DNA from 3 places in the Collimonas arenae genome. Region 1 is predicted to be linked to each of the others. Evidence: predicted binding sites of a transcription regulator. Region 1 holds the regulator's gene; each other region holds the start of a gene.
What was found. The regulator LexA, encoded in region 1, represses DNA repair genes until DNA is damaged. The targets are predictions, from matches to a motif close to ACTGTATNNNNATACAGT.
Positions count from the first base shown of each region.

Region 2: a site for LexA is predicted at 1,653-1,670, ahead of ruvA (Holliday junction branch migration protein RuvA). Genes of this name have one in related genera too.
Region 3: a site for LexA is predicted at 1,850-1,867, ahead of dinB (DNA polymerase IV). Genes of this name have one in related genera too.

Region 1 is NZ_CP009962.1:2,360,788-2,365,001, reverse strand. Features, by position in the region: gene rplI (50S ribosomal protein L9) at 1-174, opposite strand, end outside; gene rpsR (30S ribosomal protein S18) at 201-485, opposite strand; gene priB (primosomal replication protein N) at 527-853, opposite strand; gene rpsF (30S ribosomal protein S6) at 899-1,267, opposite strand; gene lexA (transcriptional repressor LexA) at 1,630-2,280, shown strand; gene LT85_RS10560 (RNA methyltransferase) at 2,326-3,102, opposite strand; gene LT85_RS10555 (inositol monophosphatase family protein) at 3,261-4,064, shown strand.
Region 2 is NZ_CP009962.1:881,707-885,920, forward strand. Features, by position in the region: rRNA gene LT85_RS03950 (23S ribosomal RNA) at 1-1,131, shown strand, start outside; rRNA gene rrf (5S ribosomal RNA) at 1,323-1,435, shown strand; gene ruvA (Holliday junction branch migration protein RuvA) at 1,713-2,291, shown strand; gene ruvB (Holliday junction branch migration DNA helicase RuvB) at 2,383-3,441, shown strand; gene LT85_RS03970 (YaiI/YqxD family protein) at 3,485-3,937, shown strand; gene LT85_RS03975 (2-keto-4-pentenoate hydratase) at 4,088-4,214, shown strand, end outside.
Region 3 is NZ_CP009962.1:2,661,868-2,666,081, reverse strand. Features, by position in the region: gene cls (cardiolipin synthase) at 1-1,369, shown strand, start outside; gene LT85_RS11835 (VOC family protein) at 1,406-1,795, shown strand; gene dinB (DNA polymerase IV) at 1,913-3,073, shown strand; gene LT85_RS11825 (class I SAM-dependent methyltransferase) at 3,251-3,892, shown strand; gene LT85_RS11820 (galactosyl transferase GMA12/MNN10 family protein) at 3,944-4,214, opposite strand, start outside.

The DNA.
Region 1 (4,214 bases):
TGCTGCTGTTTCCAGATCAGCGCGCTTCGCTTCGAATTCAGCGATAGCTGTAGTTGTAGCACGACGTGCCATGCGTTGCGGGATCAGGAAATTACGTGCGTAACCGTCCTTGACGCGAACAACTTCACCCAGATTGCCGAGATTAACGACTTTTTCCAACAGAATAACTTGCATATTTTTCTCCTATTTCAAGTCGTCAATTAAGCGTTGTGCAGATCGGTGTATGGCAGCAGCGCCAGGAAACGTGCGCGCTTGATCGCAGTATCCACTTGACGTTGATAGATTGCCTTGGTGCCGGTCAGACGTGCTGGCATGATCTTGCCGTTTTCTTGAACAAAATCCTTGAGCGTGTCGACGTCCTTGTAGTCAACGCTGGCAACGTGTGCAGCGGTGAAACGGCAGAATTTCTTGCGCTTGAACAGCGGGTTTTGTTGTTGACGCTTGTTTTTCAGTTTACTTTTATCGAACTTTTTACCGAATGCCATTTTTGGCTCCTGTATCTAAAATAATTAATCTGCAATTTCAGCTATGTTCCTGAGGAAGCATCTGCTTCTATCGCAGCGAAATCCGTGATGTGAAATACCAGACTTCTACCATTGCGACTCTTGCGTGCCATGAACCCGGTAAACCAGAAAGTACCACCCAACTGCGCCTGACTGAATCTTCCCGAAATCTCGCCAACAGCTAGTGCGGCAATTTCGAATTCGATCAAACGCTTGATTCCTGCTTCAATCGGCTCCGACCGATGCTGCAAATTTGCAGATACAATCGGAATGCCTGCCGGCGTATAACGGATGACTTCACGTTCGGCAATATCGGCAACCAGCTGAAACACGTTATTGGCTTGACTCACTCCTGATGGACTCGATGGCTATAGGATCGCTGATAGGTCGGGCAATTAGGCTGCCGGCGCTTCAGTGCGATGGCTCTTGGCAGCATCTTCCTTCTGCACAGCCTTCATCATTGGCGAAGGACCAGTTTCGGCCTTCTTCAGCTTGACAGTCAGATGACGCAACACTGCATCATTGAACTTGAAGCCGGTTTCGATTTCAGCCAGAGTTTCGCTGTCGCACTCGATGTTGAGGCAGACGTAATGCGCTTTTGCCAGTTTCTGGATCAGGTAAGCCAGTTGACGGCGACCCCAGTCTTCCACGCGATGTACAGTGCCGCCACGTGTTGTGACGATACCTTTGTAGCGTTCGATCATTGCAGGCACTTGCTCGCTTTGATCAGGATGGACGATAAATACGATTTCATAATGACGCATGTAAGCTCCTTTTGGACGGATTGAAGAATCGCCCACCTCGGCGTCAAGACGAGTGTGGGAAGAGGAAAACCAGCAATAGTACGCGCAATTGCAACAAAACTCAATGCTTTCAAGCGCCTGCAACTACTTCCGCATAAGGAAGTGGTTTAATCGCATCATTTATCTTGCATTTGCACAAATACTGTACAAAAATACAGACTGTTGATATACACAGCACTAATGCAATGGCATTAAATACGTTTTTTGCGCAACCGTACCTTATGTACTTTAGCCGCCTTACCTGAATTGAACAGTTGGGGGCAGCGCAGTCCGGCTGCACCGGCTCTTAAACCTTGCCTTGCGAATATTGCAAACAAATACCTATGATCAAACTGACCGCCCGCCAACAGCAAATCCTCGACCTGATCAAGGACGCCATCGAAAACACGGGTTTTCCGCCGACGCGCGCTGAAATAGCGACCGAGCTTGGCTTTCGTTCAGCCAATGCGGCCGAAGAACACTTGCAAGCGCTGGCGCGCAAGGGCGCCATCGTGATAGCGCCCGGCACCTCGCGTGGCATCCGCCTGACCGAAACCACCCTGCGCAGCCAAGGCACACAACTGGCGTTGCCGCATCCCGCCCTGATGCAACTCAGCCTGCCGCTGGTTGGACGGGTTGCCGCCGGATCGCCGATCCTGGCGCAAGAACACATCCAGGCTACCTACAATGTCGACCCCGCCCTGTTCAGCGCCAAACCGGATTATTTGCTGAAGGTGCGCGGCATGTCGATGCGCGACGCTGGCATCATGGATGGCGACTTGTTGGCAGTAAAGAAAACCGACAGCGCCAGAAATGGCCAGATTGTCGTCGCGCGCCTTGGCGACGACGTGACTGTCAAGCGCTATCAGAAATCAGGCTCGGTGATCCAGTTGCTTCCTGAAAACCCGGATTTTGAACCTATTATCGTGACACCGAGCCAGGAAGATTTCGCCCTTGAAGGCCTGGCGGTTGGCCTACTGCGCAGCTGGAACTAACTGAAAACAGGACAACAGCCGGCTGATATCGTCTGGCTACCGAACTCAGGAACGATCAAGGCGACGCCGCTTAGTCAGAATCTGACTGGCGATCCCGCGCAAGATATTGACCTCCTCGGTTTCCAGCTGGGCGCGGGAAAACAGGCGCTTAAGGCGCGGCATCAGTTTTTTCGGGCTGACAGGATCAAGGAATTCAATCTCGATCAAGGCCTGCTCCAGATGTGCAAACATGCCATCGATATCGCTCAGGCTGGCGGCATTGCCCTGGAAGCCAATTTCACTGCCGACCGGCAAAGGCAAATCCTCGCTGGCAGCTACCCGGCATTCATAAGCCAGCACTTGTACAGCCTGCGCCAGATTCAGCGATGAATATTCAGGATTGGCAGGAATATTCAGTAAGACATTGCACTTTTCGACCACTTCATTCGGCAGACCGTAGCGCTCGCTGCCGAACAGCACCGCAGCGTTCAGGCTGGCATCAGCGGCCAACTGGGCGGCCAACGCGCGCGGGGCAGTCAAAGGCGGGGAAAATTCGCGCAAGCGTGCGCTCAGCGCCGCAGCAAAGTTGCAGCCCTCCAAAGCCTCTTCGACAGTAGCAACGATCCGCGCTGAAGCCAGGATGTCTTGTGCGCCGCTGGCAAATGCAACGGCCTCATCTCTTTGCAACACATCGGGGAAGCGCGGATTGACCAGGACCAGCTCGGAAAAACCCATGGTTTTGATAGCGCGGGCAGCCGCACCAACATTGCCAGGACTACTGGTTTCGACCAGCACAAAGCGCAGGCGGTTGAAAAGAGACGTATTGATTTTGGCCAGCTTCATTTAAAATAGCGCCATAACGCGGATTTCTGCGACTAAAAGCTGCTTATTTATCAAAATATTCATCTGCACGTCCGCATCGTTCATTATTATTAATCATAGTGGTGGTTCTGTTCCCGGTTGGCACAGTGCCGCCATTTTAACGGAACCCTACCTCGATTATGCATCCAATGCTCAATACGGCCATCAAGGCCGCCCGTCGCGGTGCCCAAGTCATTTCGCGCGCCTCTTTCGACCTCGATCTGCTGAAGGTAACGAAGAAACAGCATAACGACTTCGTCACCGAAGTCGACCAGGCTGCCGAAGCGGCGATCATCGACGTCTTGAAGAATGCCTACCCGGATCACGCAATCCTGGCCGAAGAATCTGGCGCCTCCGCCAATCTGCATGACGACAACGAAAACGTCTGGATCATCGATCCGCTGGATGGCACTACCAACTTTATCCACGGCTTCCCACAATACTGCGTCTCGATCGCATTGCAGCACAAGGGCCAGATCACGCAAGCGGTGATCTACGACCCAACCCGCAACGATTTGTTCACCGCCACCAAGGGTTCCGGCGCCTATCTGAACGACAAGCGGATTCGCGTAGGCAAGCGCGACAAGATCGCCGACGCCCTGATTGGTACCGGCTTCCCGTTCCGTGAAACCGAAGGTCCGGCCATGGATGAGTACATGAAGATGTTCCGTATCATGACCCAAAATTGCGCTGGCCTGCGTCGCCCCGGCTCAGCCGCTCTCGACCTGGCCTACCTGGCCGCAGGTCGCCTCGACGGCTTCTTCGAAAAAGGGCTGAAGCCTTGGGATATCGCTGCCGGCTCACTGCTGATCAGCGAATCGGGCGGCATCATTGGCGATTTCAGCGGCGAATCCGACTACCTGTACAAGGGTGACGTACTCGCCGGCAGCCCTAAGGTATTTGCCCAGATGGTTGGTTTGTTGTCACCGTTTGCCAAGAAATAATAGAACGCCGGTTACAGCACGGCCGTTACTGCAGAGCGCTTCCGTCACGGTAATTTTGCGGTAACCGGTAAAACTGTTTTTTGCCATTTCAACTCTGCGGTTGAGAGACTACAATGCATGCGCAGCAGCGCAACTGGGTACTCTCAAGAC
Region 2 (4,214 bases), 1.5 Mb from region 1:
GTGGCTGCGACTGTTTAATAAAAACACAGCACTCTGCAAACACGAAAGTGGACGTATAGGGTGTGACGCCTGCCCGGTGCTGGAAGATTAAATGATGGGGTGCAAGCTCTTGATTGAAGTCCCAGTAAACGGCGGCCGTAACTATAACGGTCCTAAGGTAGCGAAATTCCTTGTCGGGTAAGTTCCGACCTGCACGAATGGCGTAACGATGGCCACACTGTCTCCTCCCGAGACTCAGCGAAGTTGAAATGTTTGTGATGATGCAATCTACCCGCGGCTAGACGGAAAGACCCCATGAACCTTTACTGTAGCTTTGCATTGGACTTTGAACCAATCTGTGTAGGATAGGTGGGAGGCTTTGAAGCGGGGACGCTAGTTCTCGTGGAGCCATCCTTGAAATACCACCCTGGTTTGTTTGAGGTTCTAACCTTGGTCCGTTATCCGGATCGGGGACAGTGCATGGTAGGCAGTTTGACTGGGGCGGTCTCCTCCCAAAGTGTAACGGAGGAGTTCGAAGGTACGCTAGGTACGGTCGGACATCGTGCTAATAGTGCAATGGCATAAGCGTGCTTAACTGCGAGACTGACAAGTCGAGCAGGTACGAAAGTAGGACATAGTGATCCGGTGGTTCTGTATGGAAGGGCCATCGCTCAACGGATAAAAGGTACTCTGGGGATAACAGGCTGATTCCTCCCAAGAGTTCATATCGACGGGGGAGTTTGGCACCTCGATGTCGGCTCATCACATCCTGGGGCTGTAGCCGGTCCCAAGGGTATGGCTGTTCGCCATTTAAAGTGGTACGTGAGCTGGGTTTAAAACGTCGTGAGACAGTTTGGTCCCTATCTGCCGTGGGCGTTGGAAATTTGAAGGGGGCTGCTCCTAGTACGAGAGGACCGGAGTGGACGAACCTCTGGTGTACCGGTTGTCACGCCAGTGGCATTGCCGGGTAGCTAAGTTCGGAAGAGATAACCGCTGAAAGCATCTAAGCGGGAAACTTGCCTTGAGATGATATTTCCCGGGAACTAGATTCCCCTAAAGGGTCGTTCGAGACCAGGACGTTGATAGGTCAGGTGTGGAAGCGTAGTAATACGTTAAGCTAACTGATACTAATTGCCCGTGAGGCTTGTCCCTATAACCTTAGCAGGTTATATGATGAGCTTTATTTGTTTGCCAAGGTTGAACCTCGAAAGAGATACCAACCGTTTGGACATTCATACCCAACCGGACTCATCCACCCCGATGAGTTCGGTATAAAAAACTACTTCTTCTAGATTGCGCGGTTTGTTGCTCCAACTGGAGAACAGACAGCGGTACAAGTTATGCCTGATGACCATAGCGAGTTGGTACCACCCCTTCCCATCCCGAACAGGACCGTGAAACGACTTTGCGCCGATGATAGTGCTGCAACCAGTGTGAAAGTAGGTCATCGTCAGGCTTTTATTAGAAAACCCTCTCAGCGATTGCTGGGAGGGTTTTTGCTTTGGGCTTTGGATTTGAAATTCGCATTGGCAAAATTACTTCGTAACGCACAGATGCGCTGCAAAAATCCGGTAATGGCAGGCATGAAAAAGCCACTTATGCATTTATTCTCGCCTCGTAAGCACCAGATTTCCCGACACCTCCTCTAATTTCTGCGCTCCAACAACAAAACCACTGTGTTTTTAACCAGTTGTCCTGTATGATTCATTGATTCATATTTAGGCCATACTGCAATGATCGGTCGTCTTTCAGGCACTCTGCTCGAGAAAAATCCTCCCCAGCTACTTATCGACTGCAATGGCGTCGGGTATGAAGTCGGGGTGCCGATGAGCACTTTCTATAATTTGCCGGGGATTGGCGAAAAAGTTGCGTTGTTGACCCATCTGGCGATACGCGAAGATGCGCACGTGCTGTATGGTTTCGGCACAGCGGAAGAACGGAATGTATTCAAGCAGTTGATCAAGATCAGCGGTGTGGGCGCTCGTACTGCACTTTCGATCCTATCCGGCATGTCGGTGCAAGATCTGGCGCAGGCGGTGACTTTGCAGGAAGCCGGCCGATTGACCAAAGTGCCTGGGATCGGCAAGAAAACTGCGGAGCGCCTGTTGCTTGAGCTGAAAGGTAAACTGGGCGCGGATCTGGGGCCGGTTGACAGTCCTCATGGAAGCGACGCCAGCGGCGATATCCTGAACGCCCTGATTGCACTCGGCTATTCAGACAAGGAAGCATTGTTGGCGCTCAAGCAATTGCCACCGGAAGCCACGGTCTCGGAAGGTATCAAATTGGCACTGAAAATGCTCTCCAAGCTGTAATCGAGCAGGGCAAAGCAACATCTTTGTGTTTTATCGGCGGAGCGAAGTCTTTTTTCATTTTTAATCGCCGCACTCTGGCTACAATCCGATCATGAGTATCCAAACCGACGATTTTACTGAACAACGCATTATTGCCGCCACGCCTGCGTCGCCGAATGAAGAGGCGATCGAACGCGCTTTGCGGCCGAAGCAACTGGACGAATATGTCGGCCAGGAAAAGATACGCGATCAGCTTCAAATATTTATCACCGCCGCCCGGCAAAGACGTGAAGCGTTGGATCACACGCTGTTATTCGGTCCTCCGGGCTTAGGCAAGACTACGCTGGCACACATTATTGCGCGTGAAATGGGCGTCAATTTACGCCAGACTTCAGGCCCTGTACTAGAACGCGCCGGCGACTTGGCTGCGTTGTTGACCAATCTGGAAGCCAACGACGTCTTGTTCATCGATGAGATTCATCGTCTTTCCCCCGTGGTCGAGGAAATCCTGTATCCGGCATTGGAAGATTATCAGATAGATATCATGATCGGCGAAGGTCCTGCGGCACGCTCGGTGCGTCTGGATCTCCAGCCTTTCACATTGGTGGGTGCGACAACGCGAGCCGGGATGTTGACGAATCCCCTGCGAGACCGTTTCGGTATTGTTGCCCGCCTTGAATTTTATACTCCACAGCAGCTGGGCAAGATCGTAACGCGTAGCGCCTCCTTATTGGGCGCGCCGATCATGGACGACGGTGCCTTCGAGATCGCCAAGCGCAGCCGCGGTACGCCGCGTATCGCCAACCGCTTGTTGCGCCGTGTGCGCGATTATGCGGAAGTCAAAGGTAATGGAGAAATCACCAAGGCGATGGCTGATGCGGCGCTGGTCATGCTGGATGTTGATCCGGTTGGCTTCGACGTGATGGATAGAAAACTGTTGGAGGCAGTGCTGTTCAAATTTGGCGGTGGTCCGGTTGGTTTGGACAATCTGGCGGCTGCGATCGGAGAAGAGCGCGACACCATTGAAGACGTACTTGAACCCTATTTGATTCAGCAGGGTTATTTGCAGCGCACGCCGCGCGGTCGCATCGCAACGCCTGCGGCCTATACGCATTTTGGCGTCACGGCGCCGCGAGCCGGGCCGAACGGCGAGTTATGGGGGCAAAATTAATTCACCCCCAACTAGCGACGTTAATGCGCCGACGCCAGCCACGATACAGATTTGGGTTGACGGCGATGCTTGTCCGAATGTCATCAAAGAAATTTTGTTCCGGGTTGCCGATCGCTTGCAGATTACAGTAACGCTGGTGGCTAACAAGCTGTTAAGAGTACCGCCATCGCGTTTTATCAAGGCGGTGCAGGTGCCAGCGGGCTTCGATGTAGCGGATAACGAAATTGTCCGCTTGTTGCAAGCTGGCGACCTGGTCATTACGGCGGATATCCCGTTGGCGGCCGACGTACTTGAAAAAGGCGGAAAAGCGCTCAATCCGCGTGGCGAGTTTTATACCAAGGATAATATCCAGCAGCACCTGACGATGCGTACATTCATGGAGGAATTGCGCAGCAGTGGCGTCGAAACTGGCGATCCGACGACATTCAGCCAAAGCGATCGCCATTTGTTCGCTTCACAGCTTGATCAGTTTTTGCAGAAATCGCGAATTCGATAATCATCTCTAATCGCAGCAGATAGCTGTAAATGCGCGGGCATCGTGCCGTCCCGCGGTGCAGGTGTCGAAATGTCACTATCTCGGTGCTTGTGTAAAAATTAAACGTCACAGACAATACGATAGTCTTCACTAATAGTGTGCAAGTCAACCATGCTTATGTCTACCAAAGCTAACCGTTATGCTCATCAGCTTTTGGACGCGCGAGCGCAAGCCAAACTGATGCCCCTGCTGTCCGATGCCGACGCTTTGTCGCTGATGGATGGTTATGAAATCGGCA
Region 3 (4,214 bases), 300 kb from region 1:
TGCCGGCATAATCGCCGCGATCCATGCACTGATGCATACGCGCACACCGCAGGGCGCAGTGGCCTGGGTATTCGGCCTGGTACTACTGCCCTACTTTACGCTGCTGCCGTACCTATTCCTCGGCAGTAAGCGCTTCTCCGGTTATATCGAACTGCATCACTCCCGCCTGGCGCGCCTGCGCCAGCTGGACGATCCGGCGATACTTACGCTGGCTACGCAATATCCGCCGCATCCCGGCGCACAGCGCTATCAAGCCATCAGCGAGATGCTGGGCGTACCGTTTCTCAGCGGCCATCGCTTGCGTCTGCTAGTCAATGGCGCAGCCAGTTTCGAAGCGATGTTTGCCGCCATTGCCAGCGCCGAGCATTATCTGCTGGTGCAGTTTTTCATCATTCACGATGACGAGCTTGGCCGCAAGCTGCAAGCGGCGCTGCTGGAACGCGCCGCCGCCGGCGTCCGCGTGTATGTGCTGTATGACGGCGTTGGCAGCCACGACTTGCCCCCGTCCTACAGCGCGATCCTGCGCGCCGGCGGCGTTGAAATCCATCGCTTCGCCACCCGCCGCTGGCGCAACCGTTTTCAGCTCAATTTCCGCAATCATCGCAAGGTGGTGGTGGTGGATGGCTGGCGCGGTTTTGTCGGCGGCCTCAATGTCGGCGAGGAATATCTCGGCCACAAGCCGCCGCTGGCGCCCTGGCGCGATACGCACATGGAATTGCAAGGACCGGCGGTTGCGGACCTGCAGCTGGCTTTCGATGAGAACTGGCAGTGGATCACTGGCCAGCCGCTCAGCTTGTCGGCACCGCGCCCGGCCGACGGCCATGCCACCACGTTGATCGCGGCCACCGGCCCGGCCGATGCGCAAGAAACGTGTTCGCTGCTGTTCGTCCAGGCGATCCACGCCGCCCGCCACCGGCTGTGGTTGACCACGCCCTACCTGGTGCCCGATTCGGCCGTCAACGCCGCGTTGCAACTGGCGGTATTTCGCGGCGTCGATGTCCGCATCCTGATTCCGGCCATCGCCGATCATCGCACCGTGTTCCTGGCATCAACCTTGTACGCGCATGAACTGGTGCGTTCCGGTGTGCGCATATTCCGTTACCAGCCCGGCTTCACGCATCAGAAAGTCATGCTGATCGACGACGATACTGCCTCGGTCGGCAGCATGAATCTGGATAACCGCTCGCTACGATTGAATTTCGAAATCACCGCACTCAATATCGACAAGGCCTTCGCTAGCGAGGTCGAGACCATGCTGCTCGCCGACTTTGAACAAGTGGTCGAAATCGACGTCACCGATTATGCCAAGCTACATTATCTATACCGCGTTCTGATCCATATCGCGCGGCTGGTCAGTCCGCTGCTTTGAACCCAGCCTTGCAGGCGAAGCCACCTCGGAGAAAATATGACGCAACATAAACCCGCCGGTCACAATGCCGTCTCACCTTACCTGCTAGTGAAAGACGTGAAAGCCATGCTGGCCTTTCTCTCGGCCACATTCGATGTAGTTGAAATCTACAAAATGGCGCTGCCTGACGGTTCGATCAAACATGCGGAGGTAAAAATTGACGACTCCGTCGTCATGCTGGGCGAACGTCCGGACAGTCGTGATCCGGTCGTCTGCTCCCCCCATGTGTATGTACCTTCGGCAGACGTTTGCTATGGAAAAGCGCTCGCCGCCGGTGCAACCAACATCTCCGAACCGAAGGACCAGCCATATGGCGACCGCAGTGCCGGCATACGCGACCCGGAGGGAAATATCTGGTGGATAGGTACGCATCTGGCCAAGGCTTGACTATCACATATCAAAATAGCATCAATATAAGCAGATAAAAATCTGCTCTCGATAGCTGTATTTATATACAGTAGTGGTATCCTATGCCCGTATCGAATATCTGACATCAAACGCCTTATGCCTTCGCCAATTCGTCGTATCGCACACCTGGATATGGACGCTTTCTACGCGTCGGTGGAGCTGCTGCGTTATCCCGAGCTGCGGGGGCAACCGGTAGTCATCGGTGGCGGTTCCCGTCATCAGCCAGACGTCGGTGAAGATGGTAGCCTGCATTTCCACAAGCTGCGCGACTACGTGGGCCGCGGTGTCGTCACTACTTCCACCTATGAAGCACGCGCGCTCGGCGTATTTTCCGCGATGGGGATGATGAAAGCCGCCAAGCTGGCGCCAGACGCGCTCCTGCTGCCGACCGATTTCGAGTCTTATCGTCACTACTCGCGGCTGTTCAAAAACGCAGTCGCCGGGATTGCACCGCTGATAGAAGACCGCGGCATCGATGAAATCTACATCGACCTCAGCGACCATGATGAAGATGTCCGGTCGCTGGCGCAACGCATCAAGGACGCCGTGCGCGAAGCCACCGGCCTGTCATGCTCGATCGGCATCGCCCCCAACAAGCTATTAGCCAAGATCTGTTCGGAACTGGATAAACCGGATGGCATCACCGTCATCACTGAAGCCGATATCCCAACCCGCATCTGGCCGCTGGCAGCCAGGAAAGTCAATGGCATCGGTCCCAAGGCAGCGGAAAAACTCACCGCGCTAGGATTACACACCATCGGCGACCTGGCCGCCGCCGACCCGGCCCTGCTGCAAGACAATTTCGGGCGCACCTACAGCGAATGGCTGATGCGTATTTCCCATGGATTGGATGAGCGCCCCGTGGTCACCAGCTCGGAAACCAAATCGATCAGCCGCGAATCAACGTTTGAACGGGATCTGCACGCCAAGCTGGATCGCGACACACTCACGCCGATCTTTACAGATCTGTGCGTGCGTCTCGCCGGCGACCTGCAAAGGAAGGGATATGTCGCGCGGACCATCGGGATCAAGCTGAAATTTTCCGATTTTCGCGGCGTGACGCGGGACTTGACCTTGCCGGATGCGACGGATGACGCTGCGACAATCCGGCAGGCTGCGGGAGAATGCCTGCGCCGGGTGAAGCTGGACCGGCGCCTGCGCTTGCTTGGGGTACGTGCTACGGCACTGTCAAAGAAGGAATTTGCCGACAGCGCCCCAATGTTGGCGCAGGGTGAGTTGTTTGACGATGCATGCTAGATGACAACTTCACTCAAGATTTTCACAAGACGAAGTGTCGGCGCTGACGCTGATTTGATGGGCCAAGTACGCATACAACACCTGTTAGACACCCAAATTGCTTTTTTCTCCATTGTTCAGTAAATTGCTGGCAGCGGCCACTCGCGCCGATAAAAAACAGGGAAGAAGACACCAGCTATGAGTCAAGCGGAGAAGATTTTTACTGAAATCTATCAAGGTAACAATTGGGGCAGCAACGAATCGGTTTCCGGCCCCGGATCGGAACTTTACCGGACCCGGCACTTGCAGAGGGAACTACCGTACATGCTGGACGAGCTCAATATCCGCTCGATGCTGGACCTGCCCTGTGGCGATTTCAATTGGATGCAACATGTCGACCTCTCCAGGGTTGACTATATCGGCGCCGATATCGTACCGCAACTGGTGGAACGCAATCGCGAGCGCTTTAGCCAGCCCGGCCGGCAATTCGTGCAGCTAGATTTGTTGCATACGCCCCTACCCAGAGTAGATGCAGTGTTTTGCCGTGATTGCCTGGTGCACCTGCCATTGCAGGGGGTTTTTACGGCGCTCAAGAATATCTGCGACAGCGGCGCCCTGTACCTGCTGACTTCCAGCTATTCCTTTCGTGGTTTTGACGCCAATGGCGAGATTGCGCTAGGTGAATGGCGTCGCCTGAATCTGGAGCTGGGGCCTTTTCATTTCCCTGCCCCCAGCCGTTATATCATCGAGGGTTCGGATGAGAGCGAAGGCCGTTTGTCAGACAAGGTCATCGGAGTCTGGCCGGTCGATCAGATCAAAAAACGCCTCGCGGCGCTCTAAGTCCTCAAAATCCCTGCGCCAAACGACACAGGGATTTTGAGGATGGTTGCATCAACTCCTTTGCGACATGGCGTCGTCGTCCGCCATGTAGACCGAGCGATAAGGCTCGTCCCAACCAAAATAGTGGGTCAACAGCGTATCGCCAGTGGTGAATTGGGGCGGTGTATTGATAGTAAGGCAATCGACAATCGACTGTTCGTTGAGTTTGCCCGCGCTGCGCAATGCTTCGATGGTATGAAATTGATCGCCCTGGCTGCTGTAGACCGACGATTTATCGTCGACCTGATTGACGCATTGCCATATTTTTTCCAACAGAGCAGCG